4 regions of the Actinomadura fulvescens genome follow, and region 1 is predicted to be linked to each of the others. Evidence: riboswitches for the same ligand, from Rfam matches in the RefSeq annotation. Region 1 holds a riboswitch; each other region holds the start of a gene.
The links. Region 1 has a riboswitch for cobalamin ahead of ABD333_RS00780 (CbtB domain-containing protein). Riboswitches for the same ligand answer to the same signal wherever they lie in the genome.
Positions count from the first base shown of each region.

Region 2: it holds a riboswitch for cobalamin, as region 1 does, so the genes downstream of both, ABD333_RS24420 (ribonucleoside-diphosphate reductase subunit alpha) here and ABD333_RS00780 (CbtB domain-containing protein) in region 1, are expected to answer to the same signal.
Region 3: it holds a riboswitch for cobalamin, as region 1 does, so the genes downstream of both, cobN (cobaltochelatase subunit CobN) here and ABD333_RS00780 (CbtB domain-containing protein) in region 1, are expected to answer to the same signal.
Region 4: it holds a riboswitch for cobalamin, as region 1 does, so the genes downstream of both, ABD333_RS18065 (putative cobaltochelatase) here and ABD333_RS00780 (CbtB domain-containing protein) in region 1, are expected to answer to the same signal.

Region 1 is NZ_BAAATD010000001.1:177,983-183,308, reverse strand. It holds gene cimA (citramalate synthase) at 1-389, opposite strand, end outside; gene ABD333_RS00790 (branched-chain amino acid aminotransferase) at 871-1,974, opposite strand; gene ABD333_RS00785 (3-isopropylmalate dehydrogenase) at 2,150-3,205, opposite strand; cobalamin riboswitch at 3,329-3,474, shown strand; gene ABD333_RS00780 (CbtB domain-containing protein) at 3,505-3,729, shown strand; gene ABD333_RS00775 (CbtA family protein) at 3,729-4,478, shown strand; gene ABD333_RS00770 ((2Fe-2S)-binding protein) at 4,424-5,092, opposite strand.
Region 2 is NZ_BAAATD010000006.1:456,891-462,216, reverse strand. It holds gene ABD333_RS24430 (copper resistance CopC family protein) at 1-405, opposite strand, end outside; gene ABD333_RS24425 (YcnI family copper-binding membrane protein) at 402-1,121, opposite strand; cobalamin riboswitch at 2,032-2,201, shown strand; gene ABD333_RS24420 (ribonucleoside-diphosphate reductase subunit alpha) at 2,406-4,697, shown strand; gene ABD333_RS24415 (ribonucleotide-diphosphate reductase subunit beta) at 4,721-5,326, shown strand, end outside.
Region 3 is NZ_BAAATD010000004.1:481,232-486,557, reverse strand. It holds gene cobN (cobaltochelatase subunit CobN) at 1-1,744, opposite strand, end outside; cobalamin riboswitch at 1,784-1,905, opposite strand; gene ABD333_RS17900 (HNH endonuclease signature motif containing protein) at 1,906-3,168, opposite strand; gene ABD333_RS17895 (hypothetical protein) at 4,495-5,094, opposite strand; gene ABD333_RS17890 (MauE/DoxX family redox-associated membrane protein) at 5,281-5,326, shown strand, end outside.
Region 4 is NZ_BAAATD010000004.1:518,535-523,860, forward strand. It holds gene ABD333_RS18055 (TetR/AcrR family transcriptional regulator) at 1-603, opposite strand, end outside; gene ABD333_RS18060 (oxygenase MpaB family protein) at 607-1,443, opposite strand; cobalamin riboswitch at 1,549-1,696, shown strand; gene ABD333_RS18065 (putative cobaltochelatase) at 1,822-3,879, shown strand; gene cobO (cob(I)yrinic acid a,c-diamide adenosyltransferase) at 3,881-4,495, shown strand; gene ABD333_RS18075 (cobyrinic acid a,c-diamide synthase CobB) at 4,489-5,326, shown strand, end outside.

The sequences.
Region 1 (5,326 bases):
CGGATCATCGCGAGGTTCTCCTCCAGCGTCGTGCGGAGGGCCAGTTCGACGTGCCTGTCGTGACTCTTGGCGACAAGGGTCACGACAGGAGCGCCGGAGTCGCGCAGGGCGGCCACCTGGGGGTCGTCGGCGGCCCGCACACCGGCCCGGCGGGTCGCGCCGAACGCGGTGAGCTGCGCGTGCTTCAGGTCGAGCTCGGTCTGAGCCCGCCGGAAGAACTCTGTGTCCTTGGGGTTGGCGCCCGGCCAGCCGCCCTCGATGAAGCCGACCCCGAGCTCGTCGAGGTGGCGCGCGACGACCAGCTTGTCGGCCACGGAGAGGTTGAGCCCCTCCTGCTGTGAGCCGTCTCGCAGCGTGGTGTCGTAGACGTGGAAACCGTCGCCCTGCATCGAATCCCCCTCGCGGTATGGCTGGCGTGCACTGCCCCTGGAAAGCAAAAAACCCCTCACGGACGTGAGAGGTCTGCGCGCCGGCTGTGTCCCGTTAGCTGCCGGCGCGCCAGCCGATAATGACGAGGCTGTAGCGCATGATGCGAGCAAGCATGCCATACCATCCGACCGAATAAGACATCGATCTCAAATACCGAGACGCCACCGCCTCAGCCGTCACGCGAGCGCGCCACCTGAACCGGAGCGAGCCCCCACCCAGCCGCCCTTTCAAAGGACAAGCTTCGCCAGGCAGCGCTCTTGCGGGATCGGGGTCCAATACTGAGACGCCACCGCCTCAGCCGTCACGCGAGCGCGCTAACGGGTCGGGAAGCGAGCCGAAGGCGAAGCTTCCCGAGAGATCGCGAAGCGATGTCGCGCTCGCACGCTTTTGCGGTTCGGGGGGCGAGCCGCCAGGCGAGCCCCCCGAGGCCGCGAAAGCCAATCAACACAGCTTGCAAACCCAGCCGTAGGGGTCGGGGCGGGTGCCGTACTGGATGCCGATGAGTTCCTCGCGGAGCTTCATGGAGATCGGGCCGGGCTCGCCGGTGCCGATGTTCCACTCACGGTCGGAACCCTTGACGTGGCCGACCGGGCTGATGATCGCGGCGGTGCCGCAGCCGAACACCTCGGTGATCTCGCCGGATTCGCAGCCGGCCTGCCACTCCTCGATGCTGATCTTGCCTTCCTCGACCGGGAGGCCGAGGTCGGGGGCGAGCTTGAGCATCGAGTCGCGGGTGATGCCCGCGAGCAGCGCCCCGTTCAGCGCCGGGGTGAGCAGCCGCGCGCCGGAGCCCGAGCCGTACACGAAGAACAGGTTCATCGACCCGACCTCCTCGACCCAGCGGTGCTCGATCGCGTCGAGCCAGACCACCTGGTCGCAGCCGTGCGCGACCGCCTGGGCCTGGCCGGCGAACGAGGCGGCGTAGTTGCCGCCGGTCTTGGCCTCGCCGGTGCCGCCGGGGGCCGCCCGGACGTAGTCGCGCGACAGCCAGACCGAGACGGGCTTGATGCCCCGGGGGTAGTAGAGCCCGGACGGGGAGGCGATGACCATGAAGAGGAACTCGTTCGCGGGCCGGTTGACGCCGAGGGCGCGCGTGGTGGCGAACATGAACGGCCGCAGGTAGAGGCTCTGGCCCTCCTTGCCGGGAATCCAGTCCCGGTCCGTGCGGACCAGCAGTTCGAGCGCGTCCACGAACAGCTGCTCGGGGATCTCGGGCATGGCCATGCGGCGGGCGGAGCGGTTCATCCGGGCGGCGTTGGCGTAGGGACGGAACGTCACGACCGAGCCGTCGGCCTGCTTGTAGGCCTTGAGCCCCTCGAACAGCTCCTGGGAGTAGTGCAGGACCTGGCTGGCCGGGTCCATGGGGATCGGCCCGTAGGGTTCCAGACGCGCGTCGTACCAGCCCTTGCCCTCCTGGTAACGGATCGTGATCATGTGATCCGTGAAGTGCACCCCCCATCCCGGGTCGGCCACGATGCGCTCGCGCTCCTCGGCCGGCGTCGGCTGCTCGTTAGGGATGATCTCGAAGTCCAGGGTGCTGCTCATCGTCTCGGTCCTCTCCCGGATCGCCACCGCGGCCCCTTTGCCGCTCGGCATTCCTTAATGCCTATTGTCGTACTTCGTCTAGTCCCACTCCTCGATCACGGTGCGCGCACGAAAAAATCCGGGCGCGCCCGCGAGGCGCACCCGGAGTCGGCCCTGTGGCCAGGGCGGCGCGCCCCTAGCCGGATACTCGCTTCGCGATCGCGTCGCCGATCTGCGACGTGGACCGGGCGCCCAGCCCCGGGCGCTCCAGCAGGTCGTCGGCGACGGCCTGCTCGACGCGCCGCGCGGTCTCGGCGGCACCAAGGTGGTCCAGCAGCATGACGACGGACAGGATCGTAGCGGTCGGGTCGGCCTTGCCCTGCCCCGCGATGTCGGGGGCGCTGCCGTGCACCGGCTCGAACATCGACGGCGCGGCGCCGGTCGGGTTGATGTTGCCGGAGGCGGCCAGCCCGATGCCGCCCGCGACGGCGGCGCCGAGGTCGGTGATGATGTCGCCGAACAGGTTGTCGGTGACGATCACGTCGAACCGCCGCGGCTGGTTGACGAAGAACATGGTGGCCGCGTCGACATGGCAGTAGTCGGTCTCGACCTGCGGGAACTCGGCCGCGAGCTGCCGGAGGTAACGCTGGTAGAGCCCGGCGGCGAAGGTCAGGACGTTGTCCTTGTGGACGAGCGTGAGCTTCCTGCGCGGTCTGGCCGCGGCCTGCTCGAACGCGTAGCGGATGATCCGCTCGACGCCGTGCGCGGTGTTGACGCTCTCCTGGGTGGCGACCTCGTGCTCGGTGCCCTTGCGGAGCACGCCGCCGACCCCGGTGTAGGGGCCCTCGGTGCCCTCGCGGACGACGACCATGTCGATGTCCTCGGGCGCGACGTTCGCCAGTGGGGTCGCGGCGCCCGGAAGGAGCTTGACGGGCCGCAGGTTGACGTAGTGGTCGAGCTCGAAGCGGGTCCGCAGCAGCAGCCCGCGCTCCAGCGTCCCGCTGGGCACGCTCGGGTCGCCGATCGCGCCGAGCAGGATGGCGTCCTGGCCCCGCAGCTCGTCCAGCACCGAGTCGGGCAGCACCTCGCCGGTCCGGTGCCAGCGCGCGGCGCCCAGGTCGTAGGTGGTCTGCTCGAACGCCAGGCCGGACGCGGGGGCCACGGCCTCAAGGACCTTCAGACCCTCGGCGACGACCTCGGGGCCGATCCCGTCCCCCGGGATGACGGCCAGACGAATGTTGCGGGAAGCCATGGGCGCACTCTACCGCAACGTCTCAGCCCCTGAGCACCGGTCTCAGCATCCGAGACCGCCATCTCGGCACCGTGAACCGGCCCGGATTTTGTCACCGCGGCCCGACTTGACGCGGCGCCCATGCTGAGTGGACGCTCGGCAGGACAAGTTCACAATCGAGGCGGCAGTGCGCAGGAACCTGGTGCGATTCCAGGACGGTCCCGCCACTGTGTCCGGTCGGCCCGCACGGGCCGCGGAAGTCAGGAACTGACCTGCCGTCCTCCCGTTACCGGGGCGAGTGCACCCCGTGAGGAGACCCAATGGCCCAGTCAGCCATGCCGTCGACGCAGGTCCAGGAGCCGCCCGTTCCGCTGCGCGTCCCCGTTCGCGAGATCCTGCCGTGGGCGGTCCTCGCCGCCGTCCTGGGCCTCGCCCTCCTCTACTTCGTCGGTGCCGAACAGGGCGCCACCTCGCTGTTCAGCGGCACCTGGGTGCACGAGTTCACGCACGACGGCCGGCACCTGCTCGGGTTCCCCTGCCACTGATGATGCGCACCCTTCTCATCCGCGGCATGCTCGCCGGCGTCGCGGCGGCGGCGCTCGCGCTCATGATCGCCTGGATCTACGGTGAACCGCAGGTCGGCCACGCCATCTCGTTCGAGGAGTCCCGTGCCGCCGCGCACGAGCACGGCGAGGAGGTGGTGAGCCGCACCGTCCAGAAGACCACCGGCCTGATCACGGCGATGGTCTTCTACGGCGTCGCGGTCGGCGGGCTCTTCGCCATCGCGTTCGCGTTCGCCTACGGCCGGATCGGCGCGCTCGGCGCGCGCGCGACGGCGGCGTTGGTCGCCCTCGGCGGCTTCGTGGCGATCGTGGGCGTGCCGTTCCTGAAGTACCCGCCCACGCCCCCGGCGGTCGGCAACCCGGACACGATCGGCAGCCGGACGGCGCTCTACTTCGGCATGGTGGCGCTCGGCGTCCTCGCCACCACCGCCGCGGTGATCGTCCAGCGCCGCCTGCTGCCCAGACTCGGGACATGGAACGCGACGATCGCGGCCACGGCGGGCTTCGCCGTCGTCGTGGCGGTCGTCTACCGGTTCACACCCAAGCCGGACGCGGTCGCGGACGGCTTCCCTGCCACCGTGCTGTGGGACTTCCGGATGGCGTCACTGGGCATCCAGGTGGTGCTCTGGGCGACGCTGGGCCTGCTTTTCGGAGCCCTGACCGAGCGCTCGCTGGATCAGCGGACCAGCACGCAGTCACCGCACATCTCGCCGCCGGGCGGGACGCGGTAGTAGAGGCAGCAGCTGCGCCGCACGAAGCCCCGCCCCTGTTCGAACGTGCCCGTCCCGGCGATCGGCTCACGGGAGAACAGGTCCCGCACGAGGCTGTCGAGCGGCGCGGCCAGGCCCGGCCGGAGGGTTCCAGCGCGGAGCGTTCCGGCCAGGGCCGACGCCGCGTTCCCCCAGAGCAGGCCGTCGGCCAGGCTGACGACCTGGAGCATCGTCTCGCGCAGCGGCCGGAGCTGGCCGTTCACGACCGTCTCGTGGAGGCGGTCGGCCGAGCGGGGCCACCCCGACGGCTCGGCGAGCCACAGCGCGATCGGCGCGCCGGGCGCCCAGCGCCAGTGAAGGCTGGACAGGTCCGGCACGGCGCCGACCGCCGCTGCCGCCACCGCGGGCGACCAGAGGCGCGACGCCAGGCCCTGAAAGAGGATCGAGGCGGCCACACGCCGCTCGCCGGTGCCGAGCCGCTGGGCGTACGCGTCGACGAGCCCGAGCAGCCGCTCCGGGTCCTTCTCGGGCAGAGGACGCCAGGTCGGATCGGCCTCCTCCGCCGGATCGGTGACGATCTCGAAATACGGCCCCAGCGCCGCCGCCGCGCCCAACGCCGCGATCACGTCCGTCATCAGCGCCCCGCCCACCCATTCCCGACCGCCACGAATCCCCTTCCGTCGCCTCCCCGAGAGTGGCATACACACCCACCCACGCTACCGACGCCCTCGACCCTGACGCCCCCGTCCGGTGTCAACACCCGTCATACAGTGCCGACGGTTGCCATCAGGCACCGACGTCCCGCCCGGTGCCGACGCCGCCGCCCGATCCCGACACCCGCCGTCCAGTGCTGATGCCCGCCGTCCGGC
Region 2 (5,326 bases), on a different contig from region 1:
GGAGGCGGCCCGGCTCGTGACGACGCCCGCCGAGGGCGCGGCCGAGCCCTTCACCGTGAACTTGTAGGACCCGCTGACCGGGTGGCCGTCGGCCGACACGACCCGCCATCCCACGGTGTAGACGCCGTTCGGCAACGTCCCGGCGACCGGCTGGGTGACCTTGTTGTCGACCGCCTTGGGCGCTCCCGAGACGTGCTGCCCGCCCTTGTCGTCGGTGAGCACCACGCGGGGCAGCGTGATCGGCTGGTTGTAGGTCAGGGTGATCGCGGCCGGCGACTCGACCGTGGACTTCGCCTTCGGGTCGGAGTCGCGCAGGGCGGTGTGGGCGGAGGCGGGCGCTGCGGTCAGCGCCAGGACGGCGCCGACGGCGCCGGTGGCTGCGGCAGTGCGAAGCAGGAATGTCATGCCCGGCTCCTCGCGCGCGAGACGCCGTACCCGCCGATGACGACGCCGGCGATCCCCACGGCCAGCCCCAGTCCGCCGAGCAGCCGCGCCGTGCCGTCGTCGGCGCTCTCGGACGAGCTGTCCGCCGCCACCGTCTTGACCGTCGGTGCGCCGGAGGCCCCGGCGCCCGTGGCGGTGCCCTTGGGGATCAGCTTGAGGACCGGGGCGGGATGCTCCGGCTCCTCCTGGCCGTCCTTGGTCTCCTGGTCCCACTTGACGACCTCGCCGCCGGAGTAGGTCTGCTCGGCCTTGAAGACCAGCCGGTCGGTGTCGGTGGGCAGCTGCCCCATCGACACGTCGAACTCCTGGAACTGGCCGGGCTCGATCTTGCCGCCGGACCAGGTGATGCGGGAGACGGCCTCGGTGAGCTCGGCGCCGTGGGCCTTCAGCGGGGTCTTGAGCTTGGCCTTCTCGACCTTGATCGTCCAACCGGGGACCGGCCGGACCGACACGGACGCGAGCGGGTGGTCCATGGGCAGATCGACCTGGACCTTGGTGGTGCTCGCGTCGTCGCGCTCGTTCGGCACGCGGAAGGCGACCTTGGCGTACGCGCCCTGCTCGGCCTCGCGGGGGTTGACCGTGACATGGGCGGACGCGGCGGTGGCGAGGCCGAGGACCGAGACGAGTGCGAGCCCGGTGACGGCGGCCGCCCTGCGGATGTGCGACGACATGGACATGCGGAAAGGCTCCGTTCGAGGAGAAGTACGAGGAAGGGCCGGAGCGCCGGGGAGCGGCGTCCGGTGACGTACGGCGCTCAGCTGTGCGCGAGCGCCTCGAACGGTGCGGTGGTCCGCGGCGGACGACCTCGTGCCGCAGCACCCGGCCGGTGGGGCCGATGGCGGCCCGCGCCCGCCGCACAGGGGTACGGACCCGCGGCACCGCGGGTTCGACGGAGGAGGCCAGGAGAAGGGCGAGCAGGTCGCGGACCGGCCGCCCGGTCCGCGCCGCGAGCCGCCGGGTGAGGCCCCACGCGGTCCGTTCGCCGCGCCGCAGCCACCAGGCCGAGATCACGGCGGCGACCACGTGCGCCAGCGTCATGCCCAGCCCGGAGCCGTGGGCCGGTCCGGTCGCGGCCAGATCCGCCTGGACGTGGTGATCGGCCGGCGCCGACGCGTTCGCGAACAGGCTGTGCAGCACGAACTGCCCGCCCAGCAGGCCGCCCGTGATCGTGGCCAGCGAACGTTCGTGCCCCGCCAGCGCGCCCGCCACCACCAGCACCCCGGCGAAGCCCACGACGACCGCCCACGGCGGGACCGCGGCCGGCGACATCAGGGAGTGCCCGGCCGTGGCCAGCGTCAGGCAGACGGTGGTGAAGACCACCGCCCGGCCGAGGCGGAAGAACGGACGCGGCGACATAGCGGGCCCATCGTCCCATCTCTTCCTGATGATCTCCATGCCCCTCCCATCGTGGGCCGCTTGTGGACCCGGTCGTGGACCGCTCCGGCCTGTGACACGCCCAACATGTGGGGCTGTCGGTGACGGCCATGACCAAGATGTAGGGTCTTGCCCGTGCTGGTTCGCCCCCGCCGCGGGGGTGGACTGCGGCGAGATCACGCCGAGTCCCCGTGATCTCGCGGCAGCCCACCCTGACGGCGGGGGCGTCGTAAGAGGGAACCCGGTGTAAATCCGGGACTGCCCCGCAGCGGTGAGCGGGAACGACCGCCGTCATCGAGCACTGGCCCGTTGGGACGGGCCGGGAAGCGACGGCCATTAGGCCGCACCCATCAGGGTGCGTCGCCCGCGAGTCCGAAGACCTGCCCGCACGGAGACAGACGACCGGAGCGACGCGCCAGCGGCGCGAGGATCGTCTGTCGCCCCTTCGGGGGTCTGGGGGTCGCCCCCCAGTCCTACTCGGTCCATATCGGCCTCGTGGGAGGGTCGCTGGGCAGGTTCGCGGCGGTGAGCCGTGCTCTTGTTTCGCGTGCGCCCCGACGAGGCGAGCTCGCGAGGGAAGAGAGCACGTGACACAGGAACTGATCGCACCGCCGCCGACGCGCGGCGTGGCCGCGGAGATCGAGCTCGCCTGCGCGGGGCTGCCGGGCACCGATCCGCGCCGCGTCCTGGACGCCGTCCGGGCCGGTGACGACCTGGACGCGGCCGGGGTGCGGGAGCTGGCGATCGGGGAGGCCGCCGCGCTGGTGGCCGCCGAGCCCGCCTACTCCAGGGTGGCGGCGCGGCTGCTGAGCACCTTGATCGCCGAGGAGGCCGCGGGCGGGGGTGTCCGGTCGTTCGCCGGCTCCGTGGCCGCCGGCCACTCCGAGGGCCTGCTGAACGACGCGATCGCCGCGTTCGTCGCCGCGCACGCCGGGGAGCTGAACGACCTCGTCGACGAGTCCGCCGACGACCGCTTCGAATACTTCGGGTTGCGCACGCTCTACGACCGCTATCTGCTGCGGCACCCGCGTTCGCGGCGCGTGCTGGAGCGGCCCCAGTACTTCCTGCTGCGCGTGGCCTGCGGTCTGTCCGACACGGTCGCGGAGGCCGCCGAGCTGTACGGGCTGCTCAGCACCCTGTCGTACCTGCCGAGCTCCCCGACGCTCTTCAACTCGGGCGCCCGGCGCCCCCAGCTGTCGTCCTGCTTCCTGCTCGACTCGCCGCGCGACGAGCTGGAGTCGATCTACGAGCGGTACACGCAGGTGGCGCGGCTCAGCAAGTACGCGGGCGGCATCGGCGTCTCGTGGACCAAGGTGCGATCGCGCGGCTCGCTGATCCGCGGCACCAACGGCCATTCCAACGGCATCGTGCCTTGGCTGCGCACGCTCGACTCGTCGGTCGCGGCGGTCAACCAGGGCGGGCGGCGCAAGGGCGCGGCGTGCGTCTACCTGGAGCCGTGGCACGCCGACGTCGAGGAGTTCCTCGAACTGCGCGACAACACCGGCGAGGAGGCGCGTCGCACCCACAACCTCAACCTCGCCAACTGGATCCCCGACGAGTTCATGCGCCGGGTCGAGACGGACGCGGACTGGTCGCTGTTCGACCCCAAGGAGGTGCCCGAGCTCGCCGACCTGTGGGGTGTCGAGTTCGACACCGCCTACCGGGCCGCCGAGGCAGCGGGACGGTTCGTACGGCAGGTCCCCGCCCGGCACCTGTACGGCAGGATGATGAGGACCCTCGCCCAGACCGGGAACGGCTGGATGACGTTCAAGGACGCCGCCAACCGCGCCTGCAACCAGACCGCCGAGCCCGGCAACGTCGTCCACCTCTCCAACCTCTGCACCGAGATCATCGAGGTGACCAGCGACGGGGAGACCGCCGTGTGCAACCTCGGCTCGGTCAACCTGGCCGAGCACGCCGGGCCGGACGGCATCGACTGGGAACGGCTCCGCGCGACGGTCCGTACCGCCGTGCGCTTTCTCGACCGGACGATCGACCGCGGCTTCTACCCGACGGACGAGGCGGCGGGCGCCAACCGCAAGTGGCGTCCGGTCGGGCTCGGCGTGATGGGCCTCGCGGACGTCTTCTTCAAGCTGCGGCTGCCGTTCGACTCGGCCGAGGCGCGGGAGTTGTCCACGGCGATCGCCGAGGAGATCGCGCTCGCCGCGTACGGCGCGTCCGCCGACCTCGCGGCCGAGCACGGGCCGCTCCCCGCGTACGACCGGACGCGCACGGCCCGCGGTCAGCTGCACGTCGACCACTTCCCGGAGGCCACGCCGCGCCGTACGGCCGAGTGGGAGGCGCTGCGCGCCCGCGTCGCCGAGACCGGGCTGCGCAACTCGCTGCTGATCGCGATCGCGCCGACCGCCACGATCGCCTCCATCGCGGGCTGCTACGAGTGCGTCGAGCCGCAGGTCTCCAACCTCTTCAAGCGCGAGACGCTGTCCGGCGAGTTCCTGCAGATCAACGACTATCTGGTCGCGGACCTCAAGGCGCTCGGACTGTGGACGCCCGCGACGCGGGACGCCATCAAGCGGGCCAACGGCTCCGTCCAGGGCATCACCGGCCTGCCCGCGTCCCACCGCGAGCTCTACCGCACCGCGTGGGAACTGCCGCAGAAGGCGCTGATCGACCTCGCCGCGGCCCGTACCCCCTACATCGACCAGAGCCAGTCGCTGAACCTCTTCATGGAGACGCCGACCATCGGGAAGCTCTCCTCGATGTACGCCTACGCGTGGCGCGCGGGCCTGAAGACCACCTACTACCTGCGTTCCCGTCCGGCCACCCGGATCGCCCAGACCACGGTCGCCACGGTCACCGACACCGAGGCCGTCGTGTGCTCCCTCGAAAACCCCGAAGCCTGCGAGGCCTGCCAGTGAGCGGCCGAACCGGAGAACACGGCATGCTGCTCGATCCCGGCATGGACCTGACCCTGCGGCCCATGCGCTATCCCGACTTCTACGAGCGCTACCGCGCCGCGATCCGCAACACCTGGACGGTGGAGGAGGTCGATCTGGGCACCGACCTCGCCGACCTGGCCCGGCTGACACCGGCCGAGCTGCACCTGGTCAACCGGCTGGTCGCGTTCTTCGCGACCGGCGACTCGATCGTTGCCAACAACCTCGTGCTCAACCTCTACAAGCACGTGAACGCGCCCGAGGCACGTCTCTACCTGTCGCGGCAGCTGTTCGAGGAGGCCGTGCACGTCCAGTTCTATCTGACGTTGCTCGACACCTACCTGCCCGACCATGACGAACGCGCCAAGGCGTTCGACGCCATCGAGCACATCCCCTCGATCAGGGCCAAGGCGGAGTTCTGCTTCCGCTGGATCGACACCATCGACGGGCTGGACGAGCTGCGCACGGCCGATGACCGGCGTGCGTTCCTGCTCAACCTGATCTGCTTCGCGGCGTGCATCGAGGGGCTGTTCTTCTACGGCGCGTTCGCCTACGTCTACTGGCTCCGGTCGCGCGGCCTGCTGAACGGGCTGGCCTCCGGCACCAACTGG
Region 3 (5,326 bases), on a different contig from region 1:
GCTGCTCCAGCTTGGCCAGGTCGCCGTAGGTGTCGGCGCGGGCCATCGGCGGCACCAGATGGTCGACGATCGTGGCGTGCCCGCGCCGCTTGGCCTGCGTTCCCTCGCCCGGGTCGTTCACGATGAACGGGTAGACCAGCGGCAGATCGCCCAGCACACCATCAGGAGCGCACTCGCTCGACAGCCCAAGCCCCTTGCCCGGCAGCCACTCCAGCGTCCCGTGCTTGCCCAGATGCACCACGGCGTCCGCGCCGAACTCCCTGTCCAGCCACCGATAAGCAGCCAGGTAGTGATGCGAGGGCGGCAGATCCGGATCGTGGTAGATCGCGATCGGATTCTCGCCGAACCCCCGCGGCGGCTGGATCATCAGCACGACGTTCCCGAACCGCAGTGAGGCGAGCACGATCTCGTCGCCGTCCACATAGAGCTCGCCCGGCGGTTCGCCCCAGTGCCGCCGGACGCCCTCCCGCAAGCCCTCCGGCAGCGCCCGGAACCACGTCTCGTACGCCGCCAGCGACACACGCGCCGGGGCCTGCCGCAACTGGTCCTCGGTGAGCCACTCGACGTCATGCCCACCCGCCGCGATCAGCGCATGGATGAGCGAATCCCCGCTGCCCGGATCTGCCCACAACGTCGCATCGCCGCCCAGGTCATACCCGGCCTCCCCCATCTGCCGCAACACCCGTACGGCCGACGTGGGCGTGTCGAGCCCGACCGCGTTGCCGACCCGCGCGTGCTTGGTCGGATACGACGACAGGACCAGCGCGACCTTCTTCTCCGCGTTCGGCACCTGCCGCAGCCGCGCGTGCCGGACCGCGATCCCCGCCACCCGCGCGGCACGTTCGGGATCCGCCACGTACACCGGGATCCCGTCGCGCCCCTCCTCCTTGAACGAGAACGGCACCGAGATGAGGCGCCCGTCGAACTCGGGGATCGCGACCTGCATGGCCGCGTCCATCGGCGACAAAGCCGCGTCCGACTCCTCCCAGACCGCCCGGGACGACGTCAGGCACAGCCCCTGGATCACCGGAACGTCCAACGTGGCCAGCGCCCCCGCGTCCCAGGAGTCGTCGTCCCCGCCCGCGCTCGCGCCGCTCGCCACCGACCCGCCCGCCGCCAGCACGGTGGCGATCAGCGCGTCCGCCCCGCCGAGCAGCTCCAGCAGCCCCTCATCGGCCCCGCGCAACGAACCGCAGAAGACCGGCAAAGCGTTAGCCCCCCGCGCCTCGATCTGCTCGCACAGAACGTCGACGAACCCGACGTTCCCCGACAGCTCATGCGCCCGGTAGAAGACAACCCCGACCGTCGGCCTACCGGGCTCAACCCGATAGTTTCCGTGCAGCCCGTACGACGGCATCGCGACCGGCGGCGCAAAGCCCTCCCCCGTCAGCAGCACCGTGTCGGACAGGAAGCGGGCCAGCTCCCGGAGGTTGGCGACTCCGCCCTCCCTCAGATAATCCAGAGCCTCCGCCGCCACCCCCGCAGGAACGGTCGACAACGCCATCAACTCAGCGTCCGGATCGCCCTCGCCACCGAGAAAAACAACAGGCAGACCGGACGAACGCAGCCGTTCCACACCCTCCGGCCAGGTCTTGCGCCCGCCCAGCAGCCGGACGACGACGACGTCGACACCCCGCAGATCGATCTCGTCGGGGCCGACCCGTACCGGATTGGCGGTCACGAACCCCGCATCGGCTCCGGCGAGAAGCTCGGTATCGGCGGTCGACAGCAGCAGGGCACGCATCGGCAGGCCTCCTCCGGGGTCCGCGCCCCGGCTAGGGAAAGAGGTACGCGCCGGCCGGGAGTACTCTGGCTTCCGGATCACCGGTCACAGTTGCGGGACAGCCCCGGAATCACACCGGGTTCCCTCCCCACCGTCGCGCGCCCAGTCTACGCAGGCACCAGTCAGGCGGACTGGCGCCAGGGATCGCCCGAGCGGTCGAGCCACTCGGGTTCTTTGGGGCGGATCTTGCGGACATTGCCGGGCGGCAGTGCCCGGTACACATATCGGCCGTCGGCCTGGCGGATCTGCATCTGATCCGGATTGGCGTGTTTCCACCGGTTGTGCCAACCACAACACAAGGTCAACTTGTCGATGTCGGTGGGGCTGTCGCCGAGCGCCCAGCCGTCCACGTGATCGACCTCGCAGAGGAAGCCGGGAACCTCACACCCCTGCACAGCACAGCTCGGGTAAAGCGTCTCCAGCACCCGGCGCTGTCCGGGGCTGGCGAACCGTACGGCGTGGCCCAGGTAGAGCGGCACGTTGCCCGCACCCAAAATGAGGGGCGACACCCCCGCCGCGAGCGCGATGCGCCGGGCCTGCGCAGCCGGAACGGCGGTACCGTCCAGCAGCCGCGCCGGAGCGTCGCCGCCCTTGAGGGTCTCCAGGTCCACGACCACGGTGACCTTTGTGGCCTTGTGTCCGCCCGCCAGCACGGCCGAGAGCGCGGCGGCGGTGCGTTCGGACAGGTCGCGCCGGTCGTCGGTGCCCGCAGGCTTGGCCAGCGGCCCCAGCGTCCCGGCCCAGATAGCGGCGTCCTCCGGGTTGAGCCAGCCCTTGACGTAGCAACCGCCGTCCAAAGACCTGCTCGCGGTAACCCAGGAACGCTCGTAGCCGCGCACCGCGCCTTCGGGACACTCCTCCGACCCGTCGCGCTCCGCGATCACATCGTGAATCTTGGCTGCCAGCCGTGCGACCTTCCCGGCCGACAGGCCGTCATCGGCCGCCCCCAGCAGGATCTCCTCGGCCACACCACAGTCAACGTCGTTGAGGCGCCCCACAGCATCGGCGATGGTGGCCGCGTAGCCAAAAGACAGCTCGCCGACCGCCATCCGCTTGCCCACCTGAGGCAGCCGGGGCAACTGCCGCGCCATGGCGATACGTTCCTTGGCCCGGCCCTCTCGCATGCCCAGGTGGCAACGGAGCCATGCCTGCGTGGAGGGCAACCCCCAGCGCTTCATCTCCCCGACCCTGTCAACAACACCGATCATCCCTGCCATGGTGAACTCGGCCTGGTCGGTCACCGTCGCCAGAGTCTCGGTGAGCTCCATGCAAACAGCCGCCGATTCCGGTGCGGCCCGTTGCGTAAGTTCACCGGCGATCGCGGCCATCGCTTCCACCAACTCCGCAGTGGAAGCGGAATTAAGATCCGCCACGATCGAACGCATACCGTTATTATATCGCCACCCTCCGACATCTCGCAGACAAATGCGCCACACAACTGACCCCATGTGGCCATAATCATCAACGCCCACAACTCCGCCGCCTGAGCGATATCGCCATCCAACGCACGCCGCCAGCTGAGGACGGGCGAATCAGGAGCCAAGGCGGCTGATCACAGTGGACAGCTGAGCGGAGCCGAAATGACCCAATGCGCGCACACTCAGCCTCCTGAGCGTTACTGTCACGTTGGCTGAGGCCACAGCTTCCAGGTCAGTGATCAGGTTGAGGTAGAGCCACCCATCCCATCGCCACCTGAGCGATATCGCCATCCAACGCACGCTGCCAGTTGAGGACGGGTGAGTCAGAAGCCAAGGCGGCTGATCACAGTGGACAGCTGAGCGGAGCCGAAATGACCCAATGCGCACACGCCCAGCCACCTGAGCGTTACTGTCACGTTGGCTGAGGCCACAGCTTCCAGGTCAGTGATCAGGTTGAGGTAGAGCCACCCATCCCATCGCCACCTGAGCGATATCGCCATCCAACACACGCCGCCAGCTGAGCACGGGTGAATCAGGAGCCAAGGCGGCTGATCACAGTGGACAGCTGAGCGGAGCCGAAATGACCCAATGCGCGCACACTCAGCTCCCTGAGCGTTACTGTCACGTTGGCTGAGGCCACAGCTTCAGGTCAGTGATCAGGTTGAGGTAGTGCCACGCGAAAAGCTCAGCTATCGAACGAAGCCCCACCCACTCCCTCGTCGCCGCCAAGCCCTAAGCCAAAGGGCGAACTGCCCGCAGCCGGACATCAACCTCAAATCGAACCTCACCTAACCCGCCACCTTTACCAAAGTGACCCAGCCACGCGCCCACATCGGCCTTCATAACGTTCAGCACCCAAAGCCGATCGCAAGCGCCTATCCCAGCCGACCACCACCCGAGCCGCGGTGACCCGGCGCGCAGCGAGCGCCAGCGAGTGAGCACCGGAAGCGCCGCGGTCCGATCGCCCCCAGCCCCGCGCCGACCCAGGCCACCCTGGGCGATCGTAGGCAGACGCGGCGACAACTGGCGGCAGCAACCACCCGCACCCCCATCCCCCCGCAGCCCATCAACTACCAACGCGGCCAGCCCGGAGGAACCGTCAGGCGCCAGACAACCCGAACCGTCGGGGCGGCAGGCAACCCCAACCATCAGGTGACAGGCGACCAGAGCCGCCGGTATGGCCGGCAACCCGAGCGGTCGGACGGCAGGCAACCCGAACCGTCGGGCGGTAGGCGGCCCCAATCATCAGATGACAGGCAGCCCGAACCGTCAGGTGGCAGGCAGCCCGGACCGTCAGGTGGCGGGCACCCGGTGGCTCATCTCGCGGCGGCGGTGGTGGTAGGCGATGGTTACGGCGGCCAGCAGAGGGCCCCAAAGGAGTAGCGGCGCGTAGGCGATGGCGGCGATGACGCCTTCGGTCTTGTCCAGGCTGAGGGGGTTGTCGCCCTTGGTGGGCTCGCCGCGGACGTTGATGCCCAAGGGCACGGTGATCGCGGTCCATGTCCACATGAGGGTGAGGACGAGGGCACCGAGGGCGGCGGGGATCACGGCGGCGAGGGGCGGTACGCGCCGGCCGCGCAGGCCCGGGATCCAGCGGGGAAACACCTCGCCCCACGTGGCGACCAGGCCGACCGCGGTGAACGCCACGAGCTCGGAGAAGAGCGAGAGCAACACCGCGTACACCTCGTCGGGCAGCCAGGACGGGAGGCCGTCGTCACCCTCGGCGCCCTCGCCGATCGGCAGATGGAAGGTGACGATCGCGATCCGCCAGATGCTGGAGGGAAGGACGGTGAGCGGAACGGCCAGCGCGGCGATCCAGGCCCAGTCCGGTACGCCCTCGGCGCGGGCGTGCGCGGTGGCCCATGCGGAACGGAGCCGGGGAAATCTTGTCATGACGACCAGGGTCGTCAGCCTGAGCGGCAAAATGATCACCCGTATGGGGTAGTTCGTTCCCCCGTACGGGTGGATCCGCGGACGAGCCGGATGGATACGGCGGCGCGCCGACGGTCGTACGGCCATACTCGTCACCGCCGGTCGCGTTTTCGAGGAGTCCGCTTACCGTCAGGAGGCGATGTGAGCATGTCCGCGGCGGCCTACCCCGCGCTGATCGGTGTACTTGTGGTCG
Region 4 (5,326 bases), on a different contig from region 1:
CAGCGAACCGGCCAGGAGCGTGTGGACCTGGGCGCGGCTGAGGGTCTTCTCCTGGAGCCACTGGCGGGTCGCCACCTCGGCCAGTCCGGAGTACGTGCGGAGCACGGCGCGCAGTGTGTCGGTGGGCTCGGGAACGTGGAGCACCGCGAGCATGTGCTCGACCGTGAGGTCGCGGGTCTTGTTGACGATGCGCCGGAGCTCGGGGTCCTGGCCGAAGCCCTCCGCGTCGAGGGCGGCGAGCCAGGTGTCGGCGTTGTTCTCGGCGGCGTCCAGGAACAGGCGCACGCACAGGCCGACCGTCTCCTCCAGCGACATCGTGGGGTCGGCGGGCGGCGCCTGGCCCGCGTAGCCGGCCGTGAGGTCGCGCACGACCTCCAGGAAGAGGTCGCGCTTCGTGCCGAAGTAGTAGTGGATCAGGCCGCGCTGGACGCCGGCCTCACGTGCGATCGCGGCGGTGGAGACGTCGGCGTACGGCACTTCCGTGAACATCCGGCGTGCGACACCGAGGATCTGGTCGCGCCGTTCGTCCCGGGGCAGTCGCTGGTAACTCGCTCTGGCGGGACGGCCTGGAGACGGACGTGAAGAGGGAGGCGCCACCCGCACAGCCTATGCGGCCCGGCGCCGGGCCTGCCCGAAGAGCCGAAGGGGCCGCTCACGTGCCACGAGATAGTCGGTTGGGCGGTGCCGTACGGACGTCGGCACGACCTTGGCCGCCGTTCTGTTGGCCCTGATGAGCGAGGCGAACGCGAGGGATCGTGACCGGCTCCACGGGATGTCCAGCTCACGCCGCAGCGGGCGCGGCAGAAGAGCTCCGGCGGCGAGCAGGTTGAGCCGGATGTAGGCGGGGCCGAGCGGCCACGGCATGGGCAGTACGCGGCTCGTGTCGAGCAGCTTGGCCGAGACGGTGGTCGGGCGCAGTTCCTCCCGGACGACCCGGTCGAAGTAAGCGCGGAAGTCCTCGTAGGTAACAGGGCAGTGGCCCTCGGGTACCCCGCACGCGTACGCGATCAGCTTCTGCTCCTGGTAGAAGCGCTCGCGTTCGCCCGCGGGAAGCCTGCCGAACGTGCGCTGGTACAGGTCGAGCCCGTTGTGCACCAGCGTCGCCCAGACCCAGAGCAGGAGGTCGGGGTCCAGTGCCCGGTAGCGGACACCCTCGTCCGAGACGCCGGCGACACGTTCGTGCATGCGGCGCAGCTTGGCCGATTGGCGGGCGGAGATCTCGGGTTCGGCGAAGGACAGCTTGAGCATGATGTCGGCCGTCCGCCACAACCGGGCGAACGGGTCGTTCTCGAAGTCGGAGTACTGCTCCACCCCCGCGGCCACGAGCGGATGCGTCACCTGCAGCAGGAGCGTCGGCGCGGCGCCGAGGCCGAGCACGGGTTCCCGCATGATCGTCCACGAGACGTCGCCCGGCCGGAACGGGAGTCCATCGGTTCGTCGCATGACCTCAGTAGAACACGTTATTGGCACTGCGCCAATAGCCGCGCCGTCCCGCCGCGACTTGGGCGGTCCCCGGGGGTGTGCCATCCTTGGCCTGCGACGGACGCGGAGGAACCCGGTGCGGCCGTGCCGACCTGTCGGCAGGCCAATTCCGGGGCTGTCCCGCAACTGTGACCAGGGGAGTTCCCTCTCCGTGCGCCACGGCGGCAACGCTGGAAGGCTGAGGGGGAGCGATGATCCGGGAGCCAGGAGACTCCGGCCGTCGGACCAGACCACCACGGGCGTGGACACCCGAGGGGAAGGACGATGAGGCATGTCACCCTGCCTGACGCACCGGCACGGCCGGACGGGCCGGACGGGCCGCCACGGCCTGATGCGCCGATGAGCCGCCGTGCGAACGCCGGTGCCCGGTACCCGTTCTCCGCCGTCGTCGGCATGGACGACCTCAAGCTGGCCCTGCTGGTCAACGCGGTCTCGCCGGGCGTGGGCGGCGTCCTGGTCCGCGGCGAGAAGGGCACCGCCAAGTCGACGATCGTCCGCGCCCTCGCCGGGCTGCTGCCGCCGGTGGACGTCGTGCCCGGCTGCCGCTTCTCGTGCGACCCGGCCGATCCCGATCCGGAGTGCCCCGACGGCGCGCACGCAGGCGGCGCGCATGCCGGCGGTCCGGTGCCGGAGGCCCGGCCCGCGCGGTTGGTCGAGCTGCCGGTCGGCGCGTCGGAGGACCGGCTCACCGGCTCCCTCGACATCGAACGGGCCCTGACCGAGGGCGTGAAGGCCTTCGAGCCCGGGCTCCTGGCGGCAGCGCACCGCGGCGTGCTCTATGTCGACGAGGTCAACCTGCTGCACGACCACCTGGTCGATCTGCTCCTCGACGCCGCCGCGATGGGCGAGTCGTACGTCGAGCGCGAGGGCGTCTCCGTGCGGCACGCGGCACGGTTCCTCCTCGTCGGCACCATGAACCCGGAGGAGGGCGAGCTGCGGCCACAGCTGCTCGACCGGTTCGGGCTGACGGTGGAGGTGGCGGCCACGCGCGATCCCGAGGAGCGCGCCGAGGTCGTCCGCCGCCGGTTGCGGTTCGAGGACGACCCGGCGGGTTTCGCCGCGGGCTGGGCCGAGGCCGAGGCGGAACTGGCCGGGCGGATCGCCGCCGCGCGGGGGAGGCTCGCGGGGGTCGTGCTGACCGACGCGGCCCTCCGCCAGATCACGGCCGTGTGCGCCGCGTTCGAGGTGGACGGCCTGCGCGCCGACCTCGTGACCGCGCGCGCCGCGATCGCGCTGGCCGCCTGGCACGACCGGACCGAGGTCACCTCCGAGGACGTGCGGACGGCCGCGCGTCTCGCCCTGCCGCACCGCCGCCGCCGCGACCCGTTCGACGCCCCCGGCCTGGACCGGCAGAAGCTCGACGACGTCCTCGATGAGCACGATGAGCAGGACGAGCCTGAGCCACCGGATGATGACCCCGGCGGGCCGGGCGGCGCGCCGCCTCCCGAGGACGGTGACGGACCCTCCCCGGCGCAGGCGTCCGACGGCGAGCATGAGCAACGGCCGGCGGACGGACAGGCTCCGGCGGCGAACGAGCCCGCTCCGGCAGCGAACGAGTCCGAGCCCGCGCCCGCTGACGCCGCGTACAAGCCCCGGCTCTTCACCGTTCCGGGGACGGGCATGGGCGCGCCAGGCCGCCGTTCCAAGGCACGGAGTCCGTACGGCCGTGTGTCAGGCGCCCAGCCCGGATCACGCGGCCTGCACCTGGCCGCGACCCTGCGCGCCGCCGCGCCGCACCAGCGCGCCCGTGGCCGCAGCGGTCCCGGGCTCGTCGTCAGGGCCGGTGACCTGCGTGAGGCGGTACGGGACGGGCGCGAGGGCAATCTGGTGCTGTTCGTCGTGGACGCGAGCGGCTCGATGGCGGCGCGGCAGCGGATGCGCGCGGTCAAGGGCGCGGTCCTGAGCCTGCTGCTGGACGCCTACCAGCGGCGTGACAAGGTCGGGCTCATCACGTTCCGGGGAACCGGCGCCGAGCTGGCGCTGCCGCCGACCTCGTCGGTCGAGGCCGGCGCACGGCGGCTGGAACGGCTCCCGACCGGCGGCCGTACCCCGCTGGCCGCCGGGCTCCTGCGCGCCGCGGAGGTGCTGCGCGTCGAGCGGCTGCGCGATCCGGCGCGCCGCCCGCTGCTCGTGGTCGTGACCGACGGCCGCGCCACCCACGGGCCCGATCCGGCGGCCGTCGCCGGACCGCTCAACGGCGTGGCGTCGGTCGTGGTGGACTGCGAGTCCGGACCGGTACGGCTCGGCCTGTCGGGGCGGCTGGCCGGTCACCTCGGCGCCGAGGTCGTCCGGCTGGACGAGCTGGCCGCGGACTCGCTCGCCGGTGTCGTCCGTTCGGCACGGAGGGCGGCGCCGCCCGACGCGGGATGGCGGACGGGCAAGGAAAGGACTGCGTGAGATGCCGCAGGGCAAGCCGGAGTACGTACCGGACGACGGGTTGACGACGCGCGAGCGCCGCAACCGGCCGCTGGTGATCGTCCACACCGGTCCGGGCAAGGGCAAGTCGACCGCCGCGTTCGGGCTGGCGCTGCGCGCCTGGAACCAGGGCTGGCCCGTCGGGGTGTTCCAGTTCGTCAAGTCGGCCAAGTGGCGCATCGGTGAAGAGAAGGCGCTGCACGGGCTCGACAGGATCTTTCGTGAGACGGGCGAGGGCGGCCCGGTGACCTGGAACAAGATGGGCGAGGGCTGGTCGTGGATCCAGCGGCCGGGGACGGAGGAGGACCACGAGGCCGACGCCCGCGAGGGCTGGGAGCAGATCAAGCGTGATCTGGCGGCCGAGACCTACCGGTTCTATGTGCTGGACGAGTTCACCTATCCCATGAAGTGGGGCTGGGTGGACGTCGAGGACGTCATCGCGGCCCTGCGGGCTCGGCCGGGCGCGCAGCACGTCGTCATCACCGGCCGGGACGCGGACCCGCGGCTGGTGGAGTTCGCCGATCTCGTGACGGAGATGGGCAAGGTGAAGCACCCCATGGACCGTGGCCAGAAGGGCCAGAAGGGCATCGAGTGGTGACCGTTCCCCGTGTCGCCGTGGCCGCGCCCGCGTCCGGGAGCGGCAAGACGACCGTGGCCACCGGGCTCATGGCGGCCTTCGCGGCGCGCGGCCTGGCGGTCTCGCCGCACAAGGTCGGGCCGGACTACATCGATCCCGGCTACCATGCGCTCGCCACGGGCCGTCCCGGCCGCAACCTCGATCCGTGGCTGACGTCGGAGGACCTGATCGCGCCTCTCTTCCGGCACGGTGCCGCCGCCTGCGACGTGGCCGTGATCGAGGGTGTCATGGGCCTGTACGACGGTGCGTCGGGCGCCGGTGACTTCGCCTCGACCGCGCATGTGGCGAGGCTGATCGACGCGCCGGTGATCCTCGTCGTGGACGCGGCGGCCGCGGGGCGTTCGGTGGCGGCGACCGTGCACGGCTTCCGCTCGTACGGCGAGAAGGTGCGGCTGGGCGGCGTGATCCTCAACCGGATCGGGTCGGACGGCCACGAACGCCTGTGCCGCGAGGCCGTCGAGGAGCTCGGCGTCCCCGTGCTGGGCGCGCTCCGCAGGCATGACGACATCGCCAAGCCGTCCCGCCATCTCGGGCTCGTCCCGGTCGCCGAGCGCAGCGCCGAGGCCGTGGCCACCGTCGAACGCCTGGGCGCGCTCATCGCCGCGTCGTGTGACCTGGACGCGATCCTGGCACTGGCGCGCAGCGCCCCGGCGTTGTCCGCCGAGCCCTGGTCGCCCGCCGCGCCCGCCGCGCCCGACCCGGCCGCCGCTACGGGCACGGGCGCGGCTGCGGCAGTGCGGGTGGCGGTGGCGGGCGGCTCGGCGTTCACGTTCGGGTACGCCGAGAACGAGG